3 regions of the Paenibacillus apii genome follow, and region 1 is predicted to be linked to each of the others. Evidence: riboswitches for the same ligand, from Rfam matches in the RefSeq annotation. Region 1 holds a riboswitch; each other region holds the start of a gene.
What was found. A riboswitch is a leader RNA that binds a small molecule or an ion and turns the genes downstream of it on or off. The one in region 1 is predicted to bind thiamine pyrophosphate.
Positions count from the first base shown of each region.

Region 2: linked by a shared signal. The riboswitch ahead of G5B47_RS11780 (thiamine phosphate synthase) and the one ahead of G5B47_RS22070 (ABC transporter substrate-binding protein) in region 1 are both predicted to bind thiamine pyrophosphate.
Region 3: linked by a shared signal. The riboswitch ahead of G5B47_RS12580 (ABC transporter ATP-binding protein) and the one ahead of G5B47_RS22070 (ABC transporter substrate-binding protein) in region 1 are both predicted to bind thiamine pyrophosphate.

Region 1 covers NZ_JAAKGU010000013.1:134,637-139,142, forward strand. The annotation lists gene G5B47_RS22055 (ABC transporter ATP-binding protein) at 1-734, opposite strand, end outside; gene G5B47_RS22060 (ABC transporter permease) at 922-1,683, opposite strand; gene G5B47_RS22065 (thiamine-binding protein) at 1,680-1,973, opposite strand; gene G5B47_RS22070 (ABC transporter substrate-binding protein) at 2,073-3,140, opposite strand; TPP riboswitch at 3,353-3,465, opposite strand; gene G5B47_RS22075 (hypothetical protein) at 3,539-4,506, opposite strand, start outside.
Region 2 covers NZ_JAAKGU010000004.1:337,633-342,138, reverse strand. The annotation lists gene G5B47_RS11790 (ThiF family adenylyltransferase) at 1-941, opposite strand, end outside; gene thiS (sulfur carrier protein ThiS) at 949-1,152, opposite strand; gene G5B47_RS11780 (thiamine phosphate synthase) at 1,158-1,841, opposite strand; TPP riboswitch at 1,946-2,048, opposite strand; gene G5B47_RS11775 (SDR family oxidoreductase) at 2,192-3,064, opposite strand; gene G5B47_RS11770 (hypothetical protein) at 3,327-3,755, opposite strand; gene icd (NADP-dependent isocitrate dehydrogenase) at 3,953-4,506, opposite strand, start outside.
Region 3 covers NZ_JAAKGU010000005.1:88,935-93,440, reverse strand. The annotation lists gene G5B47_RS12590 (ABC transporter substrate-binding protein) at 1-495, opposite strand, end outside; gene G5B47_RS12585 (ABC transporter permease) at 495-1,268, opposite strand; gene G5B47_RS12580 (ABC transporter ATP-binding protein) at 1,249-1,941, opposite strand; TPP riboswitch at 2,132-2,235, opposite strand; gene G5B47_RS12575 (pentapeptide repeat-containing protein) at 2,358-3,185, opposite strand; gene G5B47_RS12570 (S-layer homology domain-containing protein) at 3,338-4,000, opposite strand; gene G5B47_RS12565 (hypothetical protein) at 4,098-4,506, opposite strand, start outside.

The DNA of each region.
Region 1 (4,506 bases):
ATCCATCCCGACAGCTGCCGTTTCAGCCGCAGAAACTCAGGGTGCTCGGTCATTTCCTCTCGGCGCGGCCGGGGGAAAGGGACTTCGACCGTGTGCAGCAGCGTGCCCGGCCGTCCCGAGAACACATAGATGCGGCTGGACAGCAGCAGCGCCTCCTCAATGTTGTGCGTGATGAACAGCACGGAGCGGCGGTTCTCCTCCCACAGCTCCAGCAGCCAGCGCTGCATCTCGCTGCGGGTAAGGGCGTCCAGCGCGCTGAACGGCTCGTCCAGGAGCATCAGCTCCTGGGGCGCCAGCAGCGCGCGCAGGAAGGCGGCGCGCTGCTGCATGCCGCCGGACAGCATATGCGGATACGCCTTCTCGAATCCGCCAAGGCCAACCTTCGCGAGCCAGCGCCGGGCCTCCTCGCGGGCTTCGCCCCGCGCCGCGCCCTTCAGCTCGCGGGCAAGAATCACGTTTTCCTCGATGCTGCGCCAAGGAAACAGCGCCGGCTGCTGCGGCATGTAGCTTACGCTGCCGCGCTGCCCGGTAACGGGAGCGCCGTTAATACGGACGGCGCCCGCATCCGGCTTGACCAGCCCGCCGATGATGTGGAATAGCGTGCTCTTGCCGCAGCCCGACGGCCCGATAATGGACACGAACTCCTGCCGCTTCACCGTCAGCGACACCTCCTCCAGCACCTTGATGCTTTCTCTGCGCCGGGCGAATGATTTGGAAATGCCGGAGACCTCCAGCGCGGGAGCTTCGGTACCCGGGCCCGGTGATGGCGCGCCGGAAACAGGGGGATGTCCGCCTCCAGGGGACGGCCCTTCCTCCCAGTTTCCCTCTGAAGACGAAATGATCTTACGCGTCAACTTCAGCAGCCTCCTTCTATACCTCTTTTCCATGCAGCTTTTCTACACACGTTCTATGCGACCCTGTCTAGGCATCCCGCCGAGGCTTCCAGCGGACGAGCCATCTCTCCAGCAGGACAACGGCGGCGAACAGCAGCAGGCTCAGCAGCACGCTTAGAATAATGGCGACGAACATCCGGTCCGTGCGGTACGCCGATTTCTGGATCTGCATATAGTAGCCGAGCCCCTGATTCCCGCCGATTAGCTCCGCGACCACAGCGCCCGTTACGGCGTAGGCGGCGGATATTTTGATGCCGGAGAACAGCGAGGGCAGCGCATGGGGCAGCTCCAGCTTGGTGAAGATATGCCGCCTCGCGGCGCCCGCCATCTTCATGAATTGAAGCATCATGCGGTCGGTCTGGGCCAGCCCGCTCAGGCCCGCGACCGCCACGGGGAAGAAGCACACCAGAACGATGAGAATAATCTTAGGCAGCTGCCCGAAGCCGAACCAGATGACCAGCAGCGGACCCAGCGCGATCACCGGCACGTTCTGGCTCAGGATCAGCAGCGGGTACAGCGCGCGGGCCGTCCAAGGCACAATATGCAGCAGCACGGCGCAGATCAGCCCCGCCGCTACCCCGAGCGGAAAGCCGATCAGCGTGAGCCGCAGCGTCGCAAGCGTATGCCCTTTAAGGGAAGAAGCGCTGGCCATGCCTTCCCGCCAAATGTCGGAGGGAGCGGGCAGCATCCATTTTTCCACATGGAACCAGGAGACCGACACCTGCCAGACCGCCAAAAACAAGAGGACCGCCACAAAGGGCGGCCAGATTTGTCTCCAACGGGAGCTCACGGGCGGTATTTCTCCGTCAGCTTGTCCATGCTGATTCCGCCCGGGTTATGGGCGATCTTCACTTGCGAGATCACGCTGGGGCAGCCTGCTTCGATCAGCGCCTCCTGCATCTCCCGGACAATTTCGAGCAGGTCGGCGAGCTCGCCTTCCATCGTCGTCTCCAGTGCGTTCACCTGATGCTTCACACCGGAGCGCTGAATGACCTCAATCGCCTTGTCCACATAAGGAATTACATCCTCGCCTCCCGGCGTCTTCGGAATTACCTGAATGCTCAGCAGCGTGCTTGCCATTGCCTATCATCCTTTCATGACGTTGATATTTTCATGACCTTAATACTTTCATACCGTTAATGGTGAACCCCGTGAATCAAGATTTTAACTCTATTAAGCTTACTGCCCGTCCGGCAAAAAATCGTTCGTGAACGCCTTGTCGGCCTCAAGCGGCTTCTCCAGCAGCTTCAGCCCGTACATCCAATCGGCGTAATCTTTCCATACAGAGGCTTTCTGCTCGCCCCACCGGGCAGCATCGTCCTTGTATTTCGGGCTGAGCCATTCCTGGCTGGCCTGAACAAGCTTAGGGTCCAGATCGGGAACCGCCTTGATCAGAATATCGGCAGCCTCTTTCGGATGGTCGATTGCGTATTGATACCCCTTGGATGTCGCCTTCAAAAAGGCTTTAACCACCTCGGGATTCTCGGCGATTTCTTTCTCGCTTGTCGTCAGCACCGGCGTGTAGTAATCGAGCTGTGGCGCGTAATCCTTCAAATAGAGCATATCGAGCGGCTCACCGCGCAGCTTCGCCTCAATACCGGTCCAGGCGTAGAAGATCCAGGCAAAGTCAATGTCGCGCTTAACGGCCGTAAAATAATCGGCCTCGCCGATCGTGACCTGCTTGACCTTCTTCACATCGCCGCCAACCGGGTCCATAATCGCCTTCATGGAAGCTTCTTCGACCGGCGATCCCCAGCCGCCGTAGGTTTTGCCTTCAAAATTCTTCGGCGACTTGATGCCCCGGTCAACCGGAGCCGCAAAGCCCGACGTGTTATGCTGGATAATCGCCGCGATAGATACGAGCGGAACGCCCTGAATGCGGGCCAGCGTCAGACTGTCCTGCGCGCCGACGCCAAAGGCGGCTTCTCCCGAGGTGACCATCGTATCCGCGCCCGCCGCTCCCGGCTGCACAATCTCAACGTCAAGGCCTTCTTCCGCGTAGTAGCCGAGCTCTTTGGCAACATACAGCCCGGTGTGGTTCGTGTTCGGCGTCCAGTCGAGCGCGACCTTTACCGGCGTCGCCGCTTTGGGCGAGCTTTCGGCGGAAGCCGATGCCTCCGGCGATGCAGAAGCAGGGGTTCCCTGAGCGCCGCCGGCGTTTCCTCCCGAATTATTGCCGCCGCAGCCTGCTGCCGTCAGGATGAGCAAGCTGGCCAGGGACAGTGTTAACCATTTTTTGACTCCCATTATATCGTCTCTCCTTTGTATTGCCATCCCGGGCGGCGAAGCCCGAAGCGGCGGGTATTCCCGTCTTCATGATAACTGATCCGCAAATTGCGGGACCGGCCGGCGGACCCGGAAATTTGCGTTCTCTCCTTGGTGCCAAGAAACAAAGCCAAAAAAGCGTCCCTGAATATTCGGGACGCTGCGGAGTGCATAACGGCGGCGGTCTATCGGGACCACACGCTTTTGGACTTTCCTACGCTGGCATTATCCAGATCAGGTATAAGGGTCAGTATCTTGCGGGATACACTCTCAGCCGGCCGTAATTCCAGCACCCCAAGGCGGTATGAAGTTTGCGGGTATTTCTTACTGCTTACGGTGTAATTATAGACGCAAGGTTCCGGGATTGTCCAGCCTGACGGCTATTCTAGCTTCTTCCGGCGGCGGCTTTTGATCCCGCTCCGCAGCTCGCGCAGCGTCAGAACGCCGCTGACGATGATGCCGCAGAAGGTCAAGAGCAGTGCGATGTATTCGAATACGGAATACTGAAGCATTTTGCCCCAGTCGATGTTTCCCTTTAAGTCCTCGATGACCTGATTCATCCCGTAAATGCCGCTAACGACCGTGAATACCGTCAGAATCATCAGCAGGTTGTCGCGGCGCTTGGCCTGGAACGTCTCCTGATACTGGAACAGATCGGCCAGCGTCTGCTTCACTTCCTCGAACAGTGCGTCATTGCCGTACACTTTGCGCAGCTGAAAGAAGATTTCACGGCCCTGCGTCTGTGAGATCAGCTCAAGGAAATAAAATTTGGCGGAGAACTTGTTAATATAGTAGATCAAATCCTCGATTTCCTCGTAATCATGCTCGATCCGCAGCCGCGAGTGCACATTGGACAGCTTCAGCAGCACGATCTTGTGAAAAAGGCTAAGCAGCAGGCCGTAATAATATTCGCCATACATTTGATTGGCCAGCTTCACTGCGGTTTCGGAATCACTGCGGCTCAGGCAGCAGAAGGTCTGTTCGTTCGTCATGTAGTAGGTATCCGGACCCCAGCGTCCGTACCGGTGCTTCCGGCAGTATTCCCCGATATATTCTTCGCTGCTCGCGCTCGTATAGGGCCGTCCGTCCGCTTTCATCCCGTCAAGCTGGGAAGCCCGGTAGCATGTTTCGCGGCTGATGTTCTCCCCTTCCTCGAATCCGTAAAAGGCCTGAACCATCATCCGCTCATCCACGAAAAAAGGCAGCGTCTCGAAGTAAGCCCCGTCCAGCTCCGACTGGTCGAGGAACTCTCCCAGACCGTTCACCAGATTTTTGAAGATAAAATCCTCCATTTGGTTAAACATCCGTTCTCCGCAGAAGATGCGGGATGCCTCGTCCGCTTCCTTTA
Region 2 (4,506 bases), on a different contig from region 1:
AGACGGTGCTTCTCCAGCGTCAGTGAAAGCATATACGGATTGCGCTCGGCCCGGCCGTAAGCGGAAAGCCGCCGCTCCCACTCCTCCAAATCCAGTCTCGCCGGACTTGGCGGGCGAATCTGCACCGTATCCCGCCCGCAGAGCACGGTCGTTCTGGAATGGCTGCCCGGCGACAAATACGGATACGTCCGCTTGTCGCCGCAGGACGGACAATCGGCCCGCTTCAGCCTTGCCGTATCCACAGACGAGTGGCGGTTCGCCCAGAGGTCGAAGGAGACCAGCGTTCCGCGGAGTGCACCGCTGTTCCCCGACAGCCATTTCAGCGCCTCGGCCGTCTGATAGGCGGCGGTCATCTGTACGGCAGGACCGATAATACCCGCCGTGTCGCAGGTATCCCCTCCGGCCGGAAGCCCGTCCAGCAGACAGTGCAGGCAGGCGCTCTGCCCGGGGACAATGGTCATGGAAATCCCGTAGCTGCCGGTGCAGGCGCCGTAGATCCAGGGAATGCCGTCCCTTGCGGCAATATCATTGACAATCATCCTCACCTCGAAATTGTCCGCCGCATCGAGTATAAGGTCTACATCCCCCGTGTAGAGGCCGATCTCCTCCGCTGTAATATCCGCTACTATTCCTTCGACCTTTACGGAGGAGTTGACGCTGCGCAGCCTGCGTGCCGCCGCCACCGCTTTGGGCATCCGCTCCGCCGCATCCTGCTCGCTGTACAGATTTTGCCGCTGCAGGTTGCTCCACTCCACATAATCCCGGTCCACAAGCGTCACCTTACCGACGCCCGAGCGCACCATCGTCTCCGCGCATGCAGAGCCAAGCGCCCCGGCGCCAATGATGAGCACCTTCGCCCGGGCAAGCTTTCGCTGGCCCTCGATTCCGATTCCATAAAAGCGTTCCTGCCTGCTGTATCTGTCCTCTCCGGCGGAAATCACCTCATCCTCAGCCTCCTCCCACAAAATGCACCAGCTCGACACGGTCCCCGTCGGCCAGCGTGACCTGCCCGTAATCGTCCTTGCCCACGATGATCCCATTCAGTTCCACGATCATCCGTCGTTCCTTCCATTCGGGACGGCTCAGCAAATCCGCAAGCGTCCCGCATGCTTCGTCAAGCCTGGTCTCACTGCCGTTGATATACAGCATCATGGCCTTCACCTCCTTTCAAGCCGGGCCGCCTGGACCGCGGCGCGGTAAGCCATTGCCGCCGCGGCCGGATCGGCGGCGCCGCAGATGCCCGAGAGCACGGCAATGCCCGCCGCGCCGGTTGAGAGAACTTGCCCTGCATTTCCCGGCTCAATGCCGCCGATCGCGATGACCGGAACCGGGCAGGCCCGGACGGTTTCCGCGAGTCGGTCCAGGCCCCGGCCGGGTAAGCCCGGCTTGCTGGCCGAGGCGTACACATGCCCGTAGAGGCAGTAGTCCGCCCCTTCGCCCGCGGAGGCAGCCGCCTCTGCTGGAGAATGGACGGAGCGGCCGATGCGCAGCCCCGGGGCATGCGGACGGGCGGCTGCAGGAGGAAGGCTGTGCCCCGCAAGCTGGACGCCGCCGGCTCCCGCAGCCAGCGCGACATCCAGCCGGTCGTTCACGACGATTTTGGCAAGCGGCACTCCGCGCCGTGTCATCTCCTTCACAGCTTGGTACAGCTCATTCGCTGTACATGCTTTCTCTCGCAAATGGATGTAATCGACCCATGAATGGACCGTTTCCGCAATCAGCAGAAACTTGTCCAGCCGCGTCCCGCCGCCGGAAATAAGATGAATCTCGGGATCACTGTCTTTAATGCCCGCAGCCGTGGAACGCCGGTTAAGGGGATCTAGTGCCGCATGCACAGCCATCCTCTCCTTCCAAATTTCATTAATCGCGCCAAAAAAGCCGCCCTCCGAAGGAAGGCGGCCGAAAACTGCGGATTGGTTCGAACCTCAGATGAGGCCCGGATGCAGCTATTCACTCTCCACTTCCCTACGCTGGTACAATCCAGATCAGGTTCAAAGGGTCCGAACAATCACGTTCGTCTCAGCCATGCGGCACCCCTAGTGTCAATCGCTATACGGTTATGAATCTTCTACAGCATAGCATATTCTTCCTTCTCATCATACCCCTTCCGTGAAAAAAACCCCCGGCCGCACTAGCGAACCGGAGGCTTTGTACCCTACCGCCGACGCGGTTGATTTCACGGCGTGAACGGTTAGCCGTTCACGATTTCGCCGCCATTGACGTGCATAACCTGGCCGGTCACATACGTCGAATCATCGGAGGCCAGATAGACATAGGCCGGCGCCAGCTCTTCCGGCTGTCCCGGACGCTTCATCGGCTGGGTGGAGCCGAACTCGCTGACCTTTTTCTCGTCAAAGGTGGACGGAATGAGCGGTGTCCAGATCGGACCCGGCGCGACGGCATTGACGCGAATGCCTTTGTCGGCCAGATTCATGGCAAGCGAGCGAGTGAAGGCAAGGATGGCGCCTTTAGTTGACGAATAGTCCAGCAGTTGAGGGTTTCCTCTGTATGCCGTAATCGATGTCGTATTGACTATGGTGGAGCCTTCTTTCAAATGAGGCATCGCCGCTTTCGTCAAATAGAACATCGAGAAAATATTCGTGCGGAACGTCCGCTCCAACTGCTCGGAAGTAATATCCTCGATCTTTTCCTGCGGATGCTGCTCCGCGGCATTGTTGATGAGGATGTCCAGCTTGCCAAGACCCTCCACCGATTTGTTCATGAGATCCTGGCAGAAGGCTTCAACGCCAATATCGCCGGATATGAGAATGCATTTGCGCCCTTCCTGCTCGACTTGCCGCTTCGTCTCCTCGGCATCAGTGTGCTCATTCAGATAGGAAATGACCACATCGGCCCCCTCCTTGGCAAAAGCCACGGCAACCGCGCGGCCGATCCCGCTGTCACCGCCTGTAATGAGCGCCGCTTTGCCAAGCAGCTTGCCGGCCGCTTTATATGCCGCCGGCTCATATTTAGGCCGCGGCGTCATTTCCGATTCCAGGCCGGGTTGACGGTCCTGATGCTGCGGTGGCAGCGTCTTCTGGGTTTGCTGACTGCTATTGGACATCTTTCATTCTCCTTTCGAAAGTTTGCAAAAGCTCAGACTTTCCTTAGGATGTCTTTGGGATGTGCAATTATGCGTTCCCTTTACGATATTTAAATTAACCATTTGCCGGAGGCTCAAACAGGCCTGCCCCAGCCCAGCCGAAGACCAGCTCATTTGGAAGCTTGTCCATTACGCTAGACAGGAACCTAAGAGCGCCGTCCCCCAAAGCGCAAAAAAACCGCCCCGTAAGGAAGCGGCAATACGTTACGGCTGTACGCGCGGCTTAAATAATCTCGTCAAAAGCCATAAAGAACAGTATAACCAGCAAGCATACCGCCAGCAGTGCGCTCAACGTGCGGATTTTGCCGGTTTCGATGGATACATTTCGGCCCTGCTTCATGCCTGAGGCGGCCAACCGAAGCGGTTTGCTCATAATGCCGCCCAGGGCGAACATCGCGAGCAGCAGCAGCGTTACGATAATCATCCACGGAACCGAAACATCTGCTTTGGTCATCAGATAGCCTCCTGTTAGCAGTTGGACAACAAGGCCGTATTGGGCGAAACGGTTAAATCCGGTAATGGCGCTAAGCGCCCCCTCTTTGGCCGCGGGAGAAAGCTTCTCCAGCCGGCCTAGGATGAAAGGCAGCACCAGGTAGAATCCCAACGCCAGCATGCCGATCATATGTAAGAACATTAAAACATCCCAATCCATATCAGATCCCTCCCGATAAGTCTATGATATAAGTTACATTCGTAAATATTATAACCAATTGCCACCGCTTCTCAAAAGAAAATCCCCATTTTATCGAAATAAAATGGGGATGCCGTTCATATTTTTGTCAATTCGTCACACATTGACTACAGGCGCTACATTTTTTACACGTTTGATGGCCAATGTGATCGTCCTCACTACATGTGTTTGATTACTTCATCAGCGAACTCAGAACACTTAAGTTCGGTTGCTCCTTCCATCAGACGAGCGAAATCGTAAGTAACGGTTTTGTTGTTGATTGCGGTACTCATACCTTTGTAGATCAGATCGGCGGCTTCCTGCCAGCCCAAATGCTCAAGCATCATTACCCCGGACAGAACGACGGAACCCGGATTCACGACATCCTTATCCGCGTATTTCGGCGCCGTACCATGCGTCGCTTCAAAAATGGCATGTCCGGTCACGTAGTTGATGTTCGCTCCCGGAGCAATGCCGATGCCGCCGATTTGCGCAGCCAGGGCGTCGGACAGATAGTCGCCGTTAAGGTTCAGCGTGGCAATAACGTCAAAATCCGTCGGACGCGTCAGCACCTGCTGCAGCGCGATGTCGGCAATGGCGTCCTTGACAATGATCTTGCCTTCCTGCTCAGCCTTCTTCTGGGCCGCGTTTGCCGCATCGGCGCCTTCGGCCTCCTTGATGGCGTCGTACTGGCTCCAGGTGAACACCTTGTCGCCGAATTCCTGCTCGGCCA
Region 3 (4,506 bases), on a different contig from region 1:
GATGGAGGAATAGCCGACATTTTTGCCTGCCAAATCCTTAGGGCTATGTACGGAGCTGTCCACAGGCACCATCAGGTGGGTCAGCGGATGACGGACAATGGAGGCCAGCGTTTTGACGGGAATCTTCTCCCCCCGGGCCATCAGCACTTGCGGCTGGTAGCTCAGCGCCAGATCAACCTTGCCGGCGGCGACGAGCTTCAGCGCGTCATTCGTGTCGGCCGGCATTTGAATCTCTACATCAAGCCCCTGCTTGGCGAAATACCCCTGTTCCTGGGCGGTATACAAAAAAGAATGCACGGCGTTCGGATACCAGTCGAGCATAAGCGTCAGCTTGTGAGCAGGTTCGGCCGGGCTGGCCGATGCAATGGGGGCTTGTGAGGGCGCGGAGGAAGCCGCCGCATCGCCTGAAGGCGAAGAGCCTCCACAAGCGGTTGTCACAAGCAGCATCGTTAGGGCAGACAGCAGCATAGCTTTACTACGGGTAAAAAATTTCATCAATATGTACCTCTTTTCTTAAGAATCTGATGTTCTAGCAGCCGGACGGCGAGGAAAAGGGCGATGCCGAGCGCCGAGAGCAGGGCAATCGCGGCAAACATTTCGGCGCTGTGCAGGCTTCCGGCCATCCGGCGGCTGTAATAACCGAGACCGCGAGTCCCACCGAGCCATTCGCCTATAGTTGCGCCGATCACGCAGTACACTGCGGTCAGCTTCAGCCCCGAGAAAAAGGAGGGGAGAGCCAGCGGAACGCCGATCTTAAGCAGCAGTTGCCTGCGGCTTGCGCCCATCGTCAGCAGCAGCTCTTGGTAGGCGCCGCGGCTTTTGCCCAGACCGTCGTAGACGCCGACGACCACCGGAAAGAACGCTGTCAGGAAGACGACGGCAACCTTGCTCCACAGGGAATATCCGAACCACATAATAAAAATGGGGGAGAGTGCAATCAATGGAATCGTCTGGCTTACGATAATCAATGGATAGAGCGCCTTCTCCAGCGTCCGGGACAGATGCATGCCGGTTCCAAGCAAAATGCCGCCTGCCACCGACATCAGGCAGCCGATAGCGACTTCCTCCAGGGTGGCTGGCAGATGAGTGCCCAGTAGCAGCCCTGCGTTTCGGACGAGCGCCGTCCAGATCGAGGAAGGAGCGGGAAGGATAAAGGACGGAACAAGTTCCGTGCGCACTGCGGCTTCCCATAAGGCGAGAATCAACAGCGACAGGAGAGGGAAGGCGCCTGAGCGGTGAATCCCTTCCTTAAACGGCGCGCGTTTCATACAGCCTCCGCTCCAGCTCGGCCCGTAAGGATACAAAGCCGGGTTCAAAGTTCATTTGCATGCTGCGGGGCCTTGGAAGCCCGACGTTCATCTCCTGAAGGGCGCCGCCGCTTCCGGCAGGCATCAGAAAGATGCGGTCGCTGAGCAGAACCGCTTCCTCCAGATCATGCGTGATGAACATCACCGTCCGCTTAAGGTTCCCCCATAGCTCCAGCAGCCAACGGTGTATGTCCCGCTTGGTCATCGCGTCGAGCGCGCCGAATGGTTCATCGAGCAGCATCAATTCGCCACCGTTCATCAGCGTGCGGACAAAGGCGGCCCGCTGCCGCATCCCGCCGGACAGCTCATGCGGATAAGCAAGCTCATATCCGGCGAGCCCGACACGCTTCAGCATGTCACGCGCCTTGGCCTTGGTTCCGCTGGCGGCCTGGCCTTTAATCTCAAGCGGCAGCAGGCAGTTGTTTAGCACGGTCCGCCAGGGCAGAAGAAGATCCTGCTGAGGCATGTAGGCGATATGGCCAAGCCGGTTGGCGCCTGAGCCGGAGTCGGTGCCGCGAAGCCGGATGTCTCCCGCAGACTGCTTCAGCAGTCCGGCTATCACTTTCAGCAGCGTGCTCTTGCCGCAGCCGCTGGCGCCGACGATGCTGACGAATTCGCCCTTGTGGACTGTCAATGACAGATCCGAAAATACGGGCTTCTGCTGCGGAAAGGAAAAAGAAAGGCGTTTAAGAGATAAAAGTTCTTCGATAGCGGGTCAACCCTCCTTTAAATGAACAAAGACCCGTCCATTTCCATTAGAGAAATGAACGGGCCTTTAGAAATCCGCCGAACATCAGCACAAGCTGTCCGGCTTCAGTCAAGTAAAAGCTCAGGTTCCACTTCCCTCCGCTGGTATGATCCAGATCAGGTTCCAAGGGTCCGAAGCTCGCGGCTCCGTCTCAGTCTAGTGACTCCCCTAGTGAAATTGCGGTCTTGTATTCGGTTATTATTGATTCTAACTATACCATATCCCTTGAGGTCCCTCAATGAATCGTTTGGGTCCAAGCAAGCTTACAACACAAGGGTACAGTACAAGGGCCGTTCCAGGCATTAGGTCATCCAATGGCCGGGAATCGTCAACGAGGGTGGCAGCTTCGTATGAATATCGCCCTTAGCCGAGTTGATTTGTGCTTGCGTAAGAAAAATACTCCCCGTGAGATCGGCTCCCCTTAAGTCAGCATCCCTGAAATCGGCGCCGATCAGGTCGGCCTGTCGCATGTCGACCTTTCGGAGGTCGGCCGCGATCAGCAGTGCGCCTCTCAAGTTGGCGCCCCTAAGATCGGCTTCCCGCAAATTGGCCCCGATATAGTCGTTTCTCTTGCTCATTTTGGGTTTTGCTTTCTGGTGATTATGATGCCGCGGCGGAACATTGGCCCGCACCCGTTCACTTGTCTGGAGCAGGAGATCGTTGACGACCGCCCGATGGGCGGGGACGTCCAGCTTGATAATCGAAACTGGATCAAGCTTCGTGAGATTCTCGGTTGATTCCAGAGCTGCCCGCAAATTGGTATTTATCGGTCCGGTCTCTTGCCTCTCCAATGCTTCATTCAAATAGCACAGCATCTCATGCAGCTGCTGCATAATCGGAAAGACCTCGAACATTTCCTGGGCCGAACCCGGATTTTTTCGCCAATCCTTTCCTTTATAAGTAATTTGGGATACTTTCTGCCCCGCGCCAAAGCATTCATAGACGGTACAGCCCTTATAGCCTTTTGCTCTGAGATCATTATGGATCCCGCAGCGGTAGTCGGCCTGCAGGTTGGGGCAGGGGATGCCTCCGGCTTTATCTGCTGCAAAATCGGCAGATTTGGCGTAAGGCAAAGCTGCGCAGCATAAACCGAAGCATTGTGCGCAATCGGCCTTTAAATGATTGGACATTGCCTACACTTCCTTTTATATGAAAACTACTTCAATAGTTTAATAAGGAATGCTTCAGGAGTAAACCGCTTTTCATGATTTCGTCTGCGCAGGCAAAAAAGAAACGCACGGATGCCTTCTGCACAGGAGGCAAGTGCGTTTCACTAAACAGTTTATCGATTGCCGTGAGCTTTCAGATACTCTAAGGCGTTATACAGCATGACAGCCGCTTCAGCCCGTGTCAGCTTGCTCTCCGGATGAAACTTACCGTCTTTGTCGAGCGCGGTGATCTTGTACGCGAGGGAGCGCTGAATGCCGCCCTGGTAAGAAGGGTCAATCTGGTCTTCGTCAGCGATTTTCGCCGGAGCCAGCTTGATCATCGGCAGATTGCCGGCTTTTTCAAGGCCTTGAACGAGCAGGGCAGTGAACTGCTGTTTGGTCATCGGTTCCTTGGGATCGATATCCGCCGGGACTTCGACACCGTTATAATGCGCGTTGATAAAAGCTTCGGCATACCAGGCGTCGTCTTTGACTTTGGTAAATATATCGCTGGCCACGGGAGCCTTAATGAAGTCTATGGCAGCCAGACTGAGCTGCAGGCCTCCCGCTATAAACTGAATACCTTGAGCTGCGCTCAAGGAGGAACCTGGCTTAAACTGCGAGCCGTCCACTCCTTTTACGAGCCCTCGGTCTTTCAGGCTTTGGATCATCTCCTTGCCCTGAACGGAGCCGAGATCGGTGAATCCGCTTCCGGCGGCAAAGACTGCGCTTCCTGCCGACAGCATCATTAGTGCGCTGATCGAAACGGCTGCCAGCGCTTTTTTGGTAAATGTCATATAGCTGCACCTCCAACTAGTACGGTTTACGAAACCGCCATATTCTAAACGGAGGACAGGCCGGAAAGGTTGCGGGAGGCAGCCGGGCAGAGGTCTATCATTCCACTCCCTTGAACAAAAGATTACGGTAAGGATAAGGGGAATCGCTGGTTTTGAACAGCAGAGCAATTCCGGACTCTTCAATGCTTACTGATTTAAGGGCAGGACTGCGGATAAGTCCGCGTACCATGGCCGAGACCGATTGGCGGTCATTTCTGCGAATACCCCGTGCCAGAGCTTTGGTGAAGTTCCGGTTAAAGGCCAGCTCGCGGTACAGCGGCAGCACGGCGAGGGCTATCCGGCGGTGCACCTTCGTGCTGAACGTAAACTGTACAAGTCCCGGCGGGATGGTAGTACCGTTCGTATACACCGCTATGGGAGGCGGAAAAGTAAAGTCCACAAAATACCCAATGGCATTTGTTCCGTATCCCTGCCGTGCGGCCAGCGGCGCAGCCTGCTTCAACAGC